Regions from separate parts of the Sporomusa termitida genome, predicted to be linked through region 3. Evidence: riboswitches for the same ligand, from Rfam matches in the RefSeq annotation. Region 3 holds a riboswitch; each other region holds the start of a gene.

The links. A riboswitch is a leader RNA that binds a small molecule or an ion and turns the genes downstream of it on or off. The one in region 3 is predicted to bind S-adenosylmethionine.
Region 1: linked by a shared signal. The riboswitch ahead of metK (methionine adenosyltransferase) and the one ahead of SPTER_RS22520 (methionine ABC transporter ATP-binding protein) in region 3 are both predicted to bind S-adenosylmethionine.
Region 2: linked by a shared signal. The riboswitch ahead of SPTER_RS14165 (MetQ/NlpA family ABC transporter substrate-binding protein) and the one ahead of SPTER_RS22520 (methionine ABC transporter ATP-binding protein) in region 3 are both predicted to bind S-adenosylmethionine.

What each region holds. Positions count from the first base shown of each region.
Region 1 covers NZ_CP036259.1:2,146,370-2,151,050, reverse strand. The annotation lists gene gmk (guanylate kinase) at 1-462, shown strand, start outside; gene rpoZ (DNA-directed RNA polymerase subunit omega) at 475-681, shown strand; gene coaBC (bifunctional phosphopantothenoylcysteine decarboxylase/phosphopantothenate--cysteine ligase CoaBC) at 691-1,893, shown strand; SAM riboswitch class I at 1,943-2,052, shown strand; gene metK (methionine adenosyltransferase) at 2,235-3,425, shown strand; gene SPTER_RS09900 (heavy-metal-associated domain-containing protein) at 3,498-3,725, shown strand; gene SPTER_RS25635 (hypothetical protein) at 3,738-3,872, shown strand; gene priA (primosomal protein N') at 3,952-4,681, shown strand, end outside.
Region 2 covers NZ_CP036259.1:2,993,328-2,998,008, reverse strand. The annotation lists gene SPTER_RS14180 (DUF456 domain-containing protein) at 1-368, shown strand, start outside; gene SPTER_RS14175 (TetR/AcrR family transcriptional regulator) at 382-972, shown strand; gene SPTER_RS14165 (MetQ/NlpA family ABC transporter substrate-binding protein) at 1,867-2,688, opposite strand; SAM riboswitch class I at 2,814-2,919, opposite strand; gene SPTER_RS14160 (YerC/YecD family TrpR-related protein) at 3,121-3,438, shown strand; gene hisZ (ATP phosphoribosyltransferase regulatory subunit) at 3,441-4,625, shown strand; gene SPTER_RS14150 (HDIG domain-containing metalloprotein) at 4,618-4,681, shown strand, end outside.
Region 3 covers NZ_CP036259.1:4,869,717-4,874,397, forward strand. The annotation lists rRNA gene SPTER_RS22505 (23S ribosomal RNA) at 1-45, shown strand, start outside; rRNA gene rrf (5S ribosomal RNA) at 350-466, shown strand; gene SPTER_RS22515 (SagB/ThcOx family dehydrogenase) at 836-1,573, shown strand; SAM riboswitch class I at 1,694-1,800, shown strand; gene SPTER_RS22520 (methionine ABC transporter ATP-binding protein) at 1,995-3,050, shown strand; gene SPTER_RS22525 (methionine ABC transporter permease) at 3,019-3,672, shown strand; gene SPTER_RS22530 (pyridoxal phosphate-dependent aminotransferase) at 3,709-4,681, shown strand, end outside.

The DNA of each region.
Region 1 (4,681 bases), 2.5 Mb from region 3:
CAGTTTAAGACCATGATTGACAACGGTGAGCTGCTGGAATGGGCAGAAGTTTACGGTAATTTCTATGGTACACCACGCCGCTATGTGCTTGACCAGCTACATAGCGGGTTTGATGTTGTACTGGAAATTGATACACAGGGAGCCATGAAGGTCAAGGATAATTTTTCGCAGGGTGTTTATGTATATGTTGTCCCGCCTTCCCTTGATGAGCTGGCTGACAGGATTTACAAACGCGGTACTGACAGCCCTGAGGTAATCAAAAATCGTTTACACTGTGCAAGCAGTGAGCTTAAGCTGGCGCACAACTATCATTATATCGTGGTTAATGATCAGGTAGCTGCCGCTGTCCAAAGAATCGAAACTATAATCACTGCCGAAAAGTACCGGGCCGAACGCAATACTGATTTAATTGACAGCCTCTACCGTTCAAAGTGTATAGGCAAACCTGCAAGTAAAGGCTAGGGGGAAAACCTAATGATTAATCCGTCTTTAGATGCTTTAGTAGCGAAAGTTGATAGTAAATACACACTGGTGGTGCTTGCTGCCAAACGGGCCAGGGAAATCATGGACGGAAAGCCGTCTTCAGCAGAGTCGAAATCCAATAAACCTGTAACAATGGCCCTGGAGGAAATAGCCCAGCGGAAAATAACCTATGAACGTACCAAAACCGGCATTAAATAGGAGGAAATCATGTCCTCAGGTCAAACGATTGTCATAGGCGTTACCGGCGGCATTGCTGCCTATAAAACAGTAGATGTTGTCAGCCGTTTAAAAAAGGCCGGCTGTAATGTCTATGTTATTATGACAAAAGCCGCTACCGCTTTTGTCACGCCGCTCACCTTCCGGGAAATCAGCGGCAATCCGGTTATCACCGATATGTGGGAAGAACCCAAAACGTGGAATGTCCAGCATATCGCTCTGGCTTCGCGGGCTGATTTGTTTTTAGTTGCCCCGGCAACAGCCAATACCATTGGCAAAATAGCCAATGGTATTGCGGACGATATGCTTACAACCACAGTCATGGCCACTACGGCGCCGGTTATGCTCGCACCGGCGATGAATACAAATATGTTTCTCAACCCGGTCACCCAGCAAAATTTAGCCAAGTTAAAAAGCTTAGGCTATCATATTATGGAACCGGCCTCAGGTATGCTGGCTTGTGGCATCGAAGGACCCGGCCGGTTACCCGAACCGGCAGCAATTGTGGAAAATCTGCTGTCAATCCTGCACCCCCGCCGTGAGCTGGCGGGGAAACGCCTGCTGGTTACTGCCGCTGGCACCAGGGAACCCATTGACCCTGTCAGATATCTCGGCAACCGTTCCAGCGGTAAAATGGGCTATGCCCTGGCCCAGGCAGCAGCAGCCCGCGGTGCTGAGGTTATTTTAATTTCCGGACCTTCCGGGTTGCCTGTGCCGCCGGGAATTACCATAAAACGGGTAGAAACAGCGGCAGAGATGCACAATGCGGTTCTGGCTGACTTTGACGCCGTTGATATCGTCATAAAAGCAGCGGCGGTTGCCGACTACCGGCCTGAACTGGCGGCCGAGCAAAAAATAAAGAAAACCGGCGATACACTAACCCTGAGTCTGGTCAAAAACCCGGATATCCTGTACGATTTGGGCCAGCGGAAAAAGCGACAGCTATTAATTGGCTTTGCGGCTGAAACAGAAGGGCTGATTGAACATGCCCAGGAAAAACTGCGCAAGAAAAACCTGGATATGATCGTGGCCAACGACGTCACTTTACCCGGGGCCGGCTTTAACCTGGACACCAATATTGTGAAACTTGTTCACAGAAACGGCATGGTGGAGGCACTGCCCCTGCAAAGCAAACAACAGGTTGCAGAAATTATTTTAGACAAAATTTGTGCAATGCTGACAAATTCTACTTGATTTTTTTTATTAATTCGATTAAAATTTGATATGAAAATTGCATACTCTATACTCATCAAGAGTTGGTGGAGGGACTGGCCCGATGAAACCGCGGCAACCATTTAGCAGTATCCGGCTAAAAACGGTGCCAATTCCGGCGGCAAGACCGTAAGATGGGAGTGAAAGAAAAATCACGCCCCCTTGCGGGGGTTTTCTTTTTTTAGTCTACCAGGATTTATAAATAAATTCTGTGGACATAAAAACGCCTATACCCTAAGCACAGGCGGCTTCTGCCACCGTCCTAAAGGGCTTGGTACAAGCCAAACCTTTTCTTAAAATATAAACTGGGAGGGATAATGATCTTGGAAAAAAAACGTGTGCTTTTTACATCTGAATCTGTCACGGAAGGCCATCCGGATAAGATAGCTGACCAAATTTCCGACAGTGTACTTGATGCTATTCTGGCCCATGACCCGTCAGCCCGGGTGGCCTGCGAGACTTTGGTAACAACCGGTATAGTGCACGTAGTGGGAGAGATTACCACGAATTGCTATGTAGATATTCCCAAGATTGTCCGCGAAACCATCAAGAGTATCGGCTATACCCGGGCCAAATATGGTTTTGACGGCGAAACCTGCGGTGTTTTAATCTCGATCGATGAACAATCGCCGGACATTGCCCTGGGGGTAGACAAAGCCTTAGAAGCAAAACAGGGCGCCATGGATGCCATTGAAGCAATTGGTGCCGGTGACCAGGGGATGATGTTCGGCTATGCGACCAACGAAACGCCTGAATATATGCCGCTGCCAATCGCTTTAGCCCATAAGCTGGCGCGCAGGCTGTCCGAGGTCCGTAAAAGCGGTGAGCTCGGTTACCTCCGTCCTGATGGTAAGACCCAGGTTACGGTTGAGTATGAAGACGGCAAACCGGTGCGTATTGATACTATCGTTGTGTCCACTCAGCACAGCCCGGAAGCAGACCGGGAAACAATTGAAAAGGATCTGATCGCCGCCGTCGTCGTCCCGATCGTGCCCGCAGAACTATTGGATGCCAAAACAAAATATTATATCAACCCAACCGGTCGTTTTGTGGTCGGCGGGCCGCAAGGCGATGCCGGTTTAACAGGCCGAAAAATCATTGTCGACACTTATGGCGGCATGGCCCGGCACGGCGGCGGCGCTTTTTCGGGCAAAGACCCAACAAAGGTTGACCGTTCCGCGGCGTATGCGGCCCGTTATGTTGCCAAAAATGTAGTTGCCGCCGGCTTAGCCGATAAATGCGAAATCCAGCTGGCCTATGCCATCGGCATTGCCCGGCCGGTTTCGGTTATGGTGGAAACGTTCGGTACTGCTAAAATTTCCGAGTCGAAAATAGTTGAACTCATCAACAAGCATTTTGATTTAAGACCGGCCGGTATCATTAAATCCCTGAATCTCCGGCGTCCGCTTTACCGTCAGACTGCTGCCTATGGTCATTTTGGCCGCACTGATGTCAGCCTGCCCTGGGAGCAGACCGACAAAGCGGAAATTCTGCGCAAAGAAGCCAATCTATAACTAATTAATTATTGACCAATGGTAATACTAACAATTGTGGACACTCAATTCAGTAACAAGGGAGGTATTCCATTGGCTACACAGAAAAATACCAAACAATCCATCTACCGTGTTGGCGGCCTGAAAGGCGACCATTGCCGGGATCGTATTGAGCATACTTTGTCCCATCTTTATGGTGTCTCCTCAGTGAAGGTGTCCTTAACCACCCATCAGGTTGCAGTTACTCATGACGAAGCAGTTACCCCCAGCGGCTATATTGAGGAAACGTTGCAATCACTTGGCTACTCTATTCAGAGTTAGGAAGTGCTTATCATGAAGCTTCGTTTTTCGCCGCTGCGCCGACACCGGACTAAACGTTTTTTTAAACGTTTGCCAATGGACACTGGGGTTGACTGGGAAATGGCCGCTCATGACCCGGACAACCGCCAGCAGGTATTTGACAATTAAAAAGCGAATATCTATTTAATAATTAAAAAGGGGACTAGCACAGTCCCCTTCTCTTTATTCGGTAATAAGTGGTGAAAACATGTCAAATACTGTTCAAGTTATTGTTAACATTCCGGCCCGCAGCCTTGATAAACCGTTTTCTTATACGATTCCGGCCCATTTAGCCAATGTGCAGGTAGGTTGCCGGGTGCTTGTGCCTTTTGGTAACCGTAAGGTGGAAGGTTTTATCATTAGCCTGGAACCGGAAAAAACCGAAGGCTTGAAATCAATTCTTGAGATTTTGGATCATGTGCCCTGGTTTGACAGTAATATGCTGAACACGGCCAGATGGTTAAGTGATTATTATCTGTGTTCACTAAGCGAAGCCATGCGCTTATTTATCCCCGGTCAGTCGGGCATTAAAACCCAGAAGGCCTATCAAGCCCCGGCCAGCGTTGATTTTGAGCAGGCAGCTGTTTTATTAAGCAAAAAGCCGGCAGAATTCCGGACGCTGCTTACCTACATATATGAACATGGTCCTGTCACCCTGACCGACCTTGCCAAACTGACGAGTGACCCGGCGGCTATGATAAAATTCTTTTTACAGCATAAACTAATTATCAGTGCCGATATTGTCAGCAAACGGGGCAAAGCCAGTGTGACAACCATTATTGACCTGGCTGTCAGCCGGGAAACGGCTGCTCAGATTGAGCAAACCCTCCCCAAAAACAAGGCCGCTCAGCGCCGCCTGCTCAACGCGTTGCTGGCTGCGCCCGGGAATTTGACCACGGCCCAGCTGCGTAGTCTCAGTATCACGCAGGACACAGTGA
Region 2 (4,681 bases), 1.9 Mb from region 3:
ATACGGCCTTACTCATTCTGTTTGGCGCCGTACTGGCCGGGGAGCTGGTTGAGTTTGTAGCCGGTTCGTTAGGGGCAAAAAAGGAAAATGCCTCGAAAACGGCGATCATAGTCGCCTTTATCGGCGGTATCGCCGGCGGGATCCTTGGTACGGGGATAATGCCGGGCCTGGGTTCCATTGCCGGGGCCGTCGGCGGTTCTTTTGCCGCCGGCTATCTGGCAGAATATGCGGCTACAGGCAACCGGGAAAAGGCTGGACGGGTGGCAAAAAGCATTGTTGTCGGTCAGGCATTGGGTCTTATCTTCAAATTAGCGATAGCCATCGGGATGGTGGCGCTGATTATTTCCAGGCTAACGTGGGCAGGGTGACAGGAGGAACCATATGAAACGACAGCAAATACTGGATGCCGCCTATACTGTTTTTTCCCATAAGGGATATCACCGGGCCACTGTGGATGAGATTATTGCCATGGCGGATACCGGCAAAGGCACGGTATATAATTATTTTGCCAGTAAAGAGCAGCTTTTTTATACCCTGGTCAAAGAGCGCAGCGCAAAATTTGAAACTGAGCTCAACCGGCTGGCCGGTCTTGATGAAGTGCCGCTCATCAAAATAAAAAAAGTGATCAAGGTGTTTTTAGAGTTTTATGTCGCTAATGCCGATTTATGGCGGGTGCTCATGCATGAAATGCGCGGTCTGGGCCATGAGGAATCAACAAATTTTACTGCGGCCCAGCGCGAAAAATACCGGGAAAGATTTGTCCATACCATTGGCGTACTGGAAACGATTTTGCAAGCCGGAATTGAGCAGGGGGCTATTCGCCCGTGTGATGTGCATAAAGCGGCCCACGGGCTGTTTAGTGTCATCGTAATGATGGTTTTTCAGGGCTTTGTCGATGCCCAGGCCGATTCGATTGAGGCGAATGCTAATAATATTGCCGATATTTTTCTCTATGGTGTTGTGGCGCGTTGAATGCAACAAGAAAACCCCTGACGTGGTCTTGCAGGCTGTGCGTATAGCAGTTACTTTTGAAATACAAGGGAATAATTTTACTTTTGGCATCGCCCCAAAATCAGATGCAACGCGCGCAGTAGCATCACCATAAACGAAAACAATGTCGTATAATTAAAGTGTGGCATAAGGTCGATACTTTTTGAGCTAAGAACTCGACCCCAAAATTGATATGACTTCCTGCTTGAACCACATATTGTCCAGCTCATTCGGGAGAGCAGAGCCGCCGTAGCTGTCGCCCATTCCCTACTGATAGCGATCTACCACATACTAAAAACAGGCGTTCCTTATCGAGAGTTAGGTTCCGAGTATTACAATCGATTTAACCGGGAGAAGAAAATACAATCATATTTGAAAAAATTAGCGGCTTTGGGTTGGGAGCTCCCCACCACAGCTACGGCCTAATTGCCTACATACCATAAATTTTTGGGCCCTAGACTATAAGGCTTGTATTTGTGCGCCCTTTTTTTCTGACACATAGGAGATGTTTTCATAGTAAAGTAACAAAAGGTCTAGGCCCGAAGCCTCCAAAAGCTGAAAAGCCGGACAGTATTCCTAAAATCCGTAAACTCGCTGCGCTCAAACAGACGGATTTTTTAACGGAATACCGCCCGGCTTTTCTCCTGCGGAACGCTTTTTCCGGCAATGGCCGGTGGGTTACCGGGGTTACGGGGGCCCCTTCCCCTTGCTCAAGTCCGGCATTGAATCTTGGTTCCCTGCAGTCTATAGGACTGTTAGCCTGTCAAAACTTATAAATTCTTATTTCCACAGAATTCATTTATGAGTTCTGGCAGACCCAAAAAAGGCTTGCGCCTCTTTCTCTGCGAAAGGGTGCAAGCCTTTTTTTACTACTGGTTAGAAGGCCGGGACAATGGCGCCCTGATATTTTTCGTTGATGAATTTTTTAACTTCCTCAGAAGTCAGGGCTTTGGTCAGCGTTTGAATTTCAGGGCGGGTTTCATCCCCTTTGCGGACGGCCAGAATGTTGACATAAGGCGAGTCTTTCTGCTCAATAAAAAGGGCATCTTTGGCCGGGACCAGTTTTGCCTCCAGGGCATAATTGGTATTGATAACCGCTAAAGCAACGTCGTCCAGGGCGCGCGGCAGCTGGGGAGCTTCCAGTTCGCTGATTTTAACGTTTTTGGGGTTTTCTGCGATATCTTTTACCGTGGCATTAATCCCTGCACCGTCTTTCAGTTTAATAATGCCGGCTTTTTCTAAAAGGGCTAACGCCCGGCCGCCGTTGGTAGGGTCGTTAGGAATGGCAACCTGGGCACCGCTTTGCAGCTCATCCAGGCTTTTGATTTTCTTGGAATAGATGCCCATTGGCTCGATATGTACGGCGGCGGTATAGGTTAGATCCAAATTACGCTCGCTGCTGAATTTTGTCAGGTAAGGAATGTGCTGAAAGAAATTGGCGTCAAGCTCTTTTTCGGCCACGGCAATGTTCGGCCGGACATAGTCGCTCATTTCGACAATAACCAGATTAATTCCGTCTTTTTCCAAAACCGGCTTGATCACATTGAGAATCTCGGCGTGCGGTACAGCGGTAGCGCCAACCTTAACCGTCTTTTTTTCCACAGCTGCCGGCGCCGGGGTCTCTTTGCCGCCGCAGCCGCTGATAAACGCGGATAATGCCAATAAGACTGTAATCAGTAATAAGGTAATTTTTTTCATACATTATTCCTCCCGGATAAAAATATAATGTGGTTGTTGACAGCAGGCAGAAGTGATTTGCGGTCCTCCCTCCATGGCCAATAATTAAAGCCTCTCCGACAGTGTGAAGAGGCTGGTTGTCCAGTTCTTCATCTGTCAGGAGTTAATCCTGTTGGAATTGGCACCGTTTCACCTGCGCGATGGTTGCCGCGGCGTCATAGGGCCATTCCCTCAGCCAGCTCTTGATGAGTATATTTAATTTACAAAATTTATGATAACATGGCAAAATGTATCTGTCAACAGGATTATTAATGTATTATTTACGTGAAGAAGACAAATTTTATTATATAACCTATTTTAATTAAATAAAGATAAAAAGGATTAAAGAAGGAAAATCCGGGTTAACAGCGAACTAAGCATATCAATAGCAAGTATTACAGGGAGGCGCATAGCATGCCGGTAAATCCCAAATTGAAAGATGAACTGACAGATCAGTTGTTCAAGGGTATTTTGTCGCTGCAAACTGAAGAGGAATGTTATCAGTTTTTTGAGGATGTTTGTACAATCGGCGAGATCAAAGCCATGGCCCAGCGGCTGGAAGTGGCTCGCTTATTAAAAGCAGGGGTCATTTATGATGATATTGTGGCCTCGACCGGTGCCAGTACAGCGACAATCAGCCGGGTAAAACGCTGTCTTTATTATGGTGCCGACGGGTACAAGGCAGTATTGGGCCATTTAGAGGGAAATAAGGCTGACGAAAAGGGGGTGTAGTTATGAGCAAAAATCAGTTTGTACCGCAAATCCCTTACGGTACCCGGGACCTGCTGCTGCGGGAAGCTAAGCAGAAGCGGATTGTCGAAGGCTCGCTGGCTGAACTATTTTCCCGTTGGGGCTATGATGAAGTGGTAACCCCAACGTTTGAATATATTGAAACCCTTACGGTCGGTACCGGCAGTGATATGCACCAGCATGTATTTAAGTTTTTTGATAACAACAACCGTATTTTAGTGCTTAAACCGGATATGACTACGCCCATTGCCCGCGTGGCGGCGACCAGGCTGAAGGATGGGCCGCTGCCGCTGCGGCTGTTTTATCTGACCAATGTATTCCGCCACGAACAGGCTCAGGCCGGCCGGCAGTGTGAATTTTATCAGGCCGGGGTTGAACTCTTGGGTGCGCCCGGCCCGGCGGCTGATGCCGAGGTGGTGGCCCTGGCCGTGGAAACCATGCTGGAATCAGGTCTGGCTAATTTTCAGGTCAGTTTAGGCCAGGTGGATTTTATCAACGGCCTTATGGCTGAGAGCGGGTTAACCCCGCAGTGTCAGCAGCAGATCAAATGCGCTATGGTATCACGGGATTTAGTAGGACTTGGTGAAATCTTGGCGACAAGCGGCTTGACCCGGGGTGCACAGGCTTTGCTGCAGCAAATCCCTTTGCTCCATGGGCAGGAGGAAATGCTGAACAAGGCCTGCCGGCTGGTAAATAATGACCTTAGCCGCAGGGCTCTGGACAATCTGGCCGATATCCGCAGGCTGCTGGCCGGCTACGGTGTTGACCGGTATGTGAATTTTGACTTAGGGATTATTCGTGATTTTGATTATTATACCGGCATGGTATTGGAAGGTTATACACCCGGCCTGGGCTTCCCGCTCTGCGGTGGCGGCCGGTATGACAAGATGCTGGCTTCTTTTGGGGTTGACAATCCGGCCACAGGTTTTGCGCTGGGCATTGAACGGGTGCTGCTGGCGATGGAACGGCAGGGGATCAGTGTCAGTGTGCCGGCGCCGGAGGTGTATATTGCCTGGGCGGAAGGCCGGCTCTCGCCGGCGATTGAGGCGGCGCAGCAATGCCGTAAAGACGGCCGGCGCACCAAACTGGCCCTGGCCCCGGCGGCCAGGGATAAGGCCGAGCTGCTGGCGTCCGCGTCCGGCTATGAAGAGTTGATTTATATTGAGTAAACGGGTTAAACAGCTGGTCTCAGCCTTGTCGGCCCGGATTACCCAGCAGGACCGGG
Region 3 (4,681 bases):
AATTCATGGAGCGGACTGGTACTAATAGGCCGAGGACTTGACTTACACCTCGTTTGCACGACGTGCAAACATAAGCAGCGAACCAGCTTGCCGCGAGCCGAAAGGCGAACCGGGAAGTTGCGTGAGTCGCTTAGTTAGAGCGGAGCGATAACATCCATAATGTATGTTGTAACTCCGAGCTGGCAACCAGTAAATTACTATTGCGCAAATCTTTCTTCTGTGAAGTTTTCAGGGAACAAAGAGATAATTAGGAGGTTCCGCGCTCCGCTTGGAACTAAGCGATTCACGCAGGTTTCCGCGTCGCTATCGCTCCTAAAAACCTGGTTCTCTGCTTATGGTTCTCTGCTTATCCAGTGACGATAGCTGTGGGGCTCCACCTGTTCCCATACCGAACACAGCAGTTAAGCCCACAAACGCCGAAGGTACTTGGCTGGAAACGGCCCGGGAGAGTAGGAAGTTGCTGGTTAGCAAGAAAAGCACTCACTGTTGCAGTGAGTGCTTTTTATTATGGAAAGCGAACAGGCTTAGACCGTTCAGAGTGCCCCAGCTGCGAGGCGGAGCGAGGACGCCGCCGTAGTCGTACTGGAAGTACGTCGGAGGGGGCGCCCGCAGTGCCAACGAAGCAGCTGGGGTGCTATGGACGGTCGTAGCAGCCGAAGGTACTTGGCTGGATGGGCCCGGGAGAGTAGGAAGTTGCCGGTAGCAAGTGTCTGCTTTATGCAGATGCTTTTTTTATTTGCAATAATATATTATAATTACTATTGATATTGGAGAATTTACCAGTAGATTTAATATCAGTAAGACAAACGGCAATACGCGAAGGAGGTTTAATCAAATGGCAAGGCAAATAGGCAAAGAGTTTATGGAGCAAACCAAGTACAAGTTTGCTACACCTTCCGATCAGGCCCGGGGTTTGCCACAGCCACCGGTGGAAATGGATATCGGTAACCCCGGCCTGGTGATCGATTTGCCAGACCATGGGGCATGGCAGGCTGATATTTCTCTAACCCAGGCAATTCTGCAAAGGACCAGTGTCCGTACTTATGCCGCAAAGGCATTGTCATTAACTGAGCTTTCCTATTTGCTGTGGTGTACACAAGGGGTTAAGTCGATTGAACCGCATTTGGTCACGTTCAGAACCGTACCTTCAGCCGGGGCAAGGCATGCTTTTGAGACATATTTGTTAGTGAATCAGGTTGACGGTCTGGAGCCGGGCCTATATAGGTTTTTAGCCGTCGATCATCAATTGGCCAAGGTAGAGGTCACAGGCAGTGCTGCTGATATAATTACTGAGGCCTGTTTGCGGCAAAAATTTGTTAAGGCAAGTGCGGTTACATTTATTTGGACGGCAGCTGCCTATCGCATGACCTATCGCTATGGGCAGCGCGGCTATCGGTATTTACACCTGGATGCCGGTCATGTCTGTCAGAACCTCTACCTGGCGGCAGCGGCAGTGGACTGTGGTGTTTGTGCAATTGCAGCTTTTGATGATGATAAACTTAATGCGGCCCTGGCTATCGATGGTGATAATCAGTTTGCGGTCTATGTAGCTACTGTTGGCAAAAAAGCATAAGGTATAACATATCACATTACAAAGACGGGTGAGGAAACCAACCTTAGCCGCCCGATAAAATTCTTGACAGTTACATATACCTGTGGTAATATTACTCAAGAATAAAAAAAGATACAGTATTTTTCATCAAGAGTTGGCTGAGGGACTGGCCCTATGAAGCTGCGGCAACCATCGCAAAGGCGAACGGTGCCAATTCCTGCAGCCTGTAAGGGTTTGGCAGATGAAGAATAGCATAGTCTTGAATTATGCCTCTTCGACTGCGGAGAGGTTTTTTACATGATTAGCAAGTATATCGGTTTATGATCATAAGTAAGAACGCCAATACCCTAAAGGGCCCCGGCGGCTTCTGCCGGCGTCCATGAAGGACTTGGCACAAGCCAAGTTTTTTCTTATTGTATATCACAACAGGAGGCAGATAACTATGATTTCATTAACAGGCTTACAAAAGATATATAACGGCGAGTCTGGTACGGTAATCGCCCTTGATCATGTATCTTTGAATATAAAGCAGGGAGAGATCTATGGCATTATTGGTAAAAGTGGCGCTGGGAAAAGCACTCTTATCCGCTGCATAAACCTGTTGGAACGTCCTACCGCCGGCCAGGTATTTATTGCTGGCCAGGAAATGACAGCGTTGTCAGAAGTGCAATTACGCGATGCCCGTAAAAGTATCGGCATGATTTTTCAGCATTTTAATCTGTTGTCTTCGCGCACAGTGCTCGACAATGTGGCTTTTCCCTTGGAGATTGCCGGTGTCGGTAGAACTGAACGGGTAAAAAAAGTACTGCCGCTGTTAGAGCTTGTTGGCTTATCTGACAAAAAAGATGTCTATCCGGCCCAGCTCAGCGGCGGGCAAAAACAGCGGGTCGGCATCGCCCGGGCTTTGGCAAGTCAGCCCAAAGTGCTGTTATGCGATGAAGCAACTTCAGCCCTTGACCCGCAGACGACAGAGTCAATTCTGGCTTTATTGAAAGATATTAATAGAAAATTGGGCTTAACGATTGTCCTGATTACCCATGAGATGCATGTAATTAAAGCAATCTGCGATCAAGTGGCTGTAATTGAAGCCGGCCGGCTTGTAGAAACCGGGAGGGTGCTTGATGTATTTACCAGGCCCCAGTCAGACACCGCCCGCGAGTTTATTAAAGCCGTAGTAAATAATAAATTGCCGGAAGCCCTGGCGGAGATTGTATCAGACAAGCCGGTTGCCGGCAGCAACCTGGTTGTGCGCTTATCTTTCTTCGGGGCGGCCACTAATGAACCGGTTATTGCCGGCCTGATCAGGCGTTTTGCCGTTGATGTCAACATTATCTCCGGTAATATTGACCATTTGCAGGCCACACCGTATGGCACGCTGGTTATAGAGTTGTCCGGCCAACAGGAGGATATTCAAAGTGCGTTGCGTTATCTGCAGGCCAGAGATTTGGGAACAGAGGTGATTGGCTATGTCACAAGACATGCTTATGCTGCTGGTTGAGGCTTGCGGGGAAACCGTCTATATGGTAGCTGTTTCAGCCCTGGTCTCCGCCTTGCTGGGAATCCCGCTTGGCGTAATCCTGGTTATCACCGGCAAGGGCCACATAAAAGAGAACCTGGTATTTAATCAGACCTTAGGAGCAATCGTTAATGCTGCCAGGTCAACGCCGTTTATTATTTTAATGGTCGCTATTATACCTTTTACCAGGATTATTGTTGGTACTTCAATCGGCACCAATGCGGCGATTGTACCCCTCACAATTGCAGCAATTCCCTTTGTCGGCCGCGTTGTCGAGTCGGCCCTCAAGGAAGTGGATGCCGGGCTGGTCGAAGCCGCACAGTCAATGGGGGCATCGCCCCGGCAGATTATCCTGAAGGTACTTATTCCGGAAGCCCTGCCGTCTATACTATTGGGACTGACATTAATGGTGATCAGTTTAATTGGTTACTCGGCCATGGCTGGTGCCATTGGCGGCGGTGGCCTGGGAGACCTGGCGATCCGCTATGGTTATCAACGCTTTAGAGCAGATGTCATGCTGGCAACGGTCGTTATTCTGATTGCGCTGGTACAGATCGTCCAGTCCAGTGGTGACTATTTTGCCCAGAGACTTAACAAACGCTAGAATATGGAAACAGAACTATAGGGGGAATACGTAAGCATGGAAGATAATATCCGTAATATTCGTGAAGGCGGTTACGCGTCAGCCAAGGCCCGGCAATTTACCGAATCGGTCATCAGAGAGATGAGCCGGATTGCGGCTGCGCATAATGCGATTAACCTCGCCCAGGGTTTCCCGGATTTCCCGGCCCCGGCAGCGATTAAACAGGCTGCTGTCAGGGCTGTTAATGAGGATTATAATCAATATGCTATAACCTGGGGGACCAAAGGCCTGCGTGATGCCATTGCCGCCAAGGTGGAACGGGACTATGGTGTTGTTATCGACCCTGAAAGTCAGCTTACCGTGTGCTGCGGGGCCACAGAGGGCATGATTGCCACCCTCTTGGCCACTGTTAACCCGGGCGATGAAGTCATTATTTTTGAACCGTTTTATGAAAATTATGGCGCCGATGTCATCCTGTGCGGGGCGGTACCCCGGTATGTCAGCTTAACCCCGCCGGCATTTAACTTTAACCGGGAGGAGCTTATTGCCGCTTTTTCCGATAAAACCAGGGCCATCATCATTAATACCCCCAATAACCCAACCGGCAAAGTCTTTAATCGCGAAGAACTGGAGCTCATTGCCCAGTTGTGCAGGAAGCATGATGTGCTGGCAATCAATGATGAAATCTATGAACATATCCTGTATGACAATACTGAGCATATCCCGCTGTGGACCTTGCCGGGCATGACCGACAGGACGATTGCGGTAAATAGTGTATCTAAAACCTTCAGCGTAACCGGCTGGCGTATTGGTTATGTTCAGGCCTCACCGGCGATCACGGCTTCGGTGCGTAAGGTACATGATTTTCTTACCGTAGGCGCGGCGGCCCCCCTGCAGGTAGCCGCGGCCGAGGCTTTTACTTCTGGCCTGGAATACTATGCGGAATTGGCTGGTTTTTATAGCGAACGGCGGGATTATTTGCTTAATGCCCTGGAGAAGGTTGGCTTTAGCTGTGTGCGTCCACAGGGAG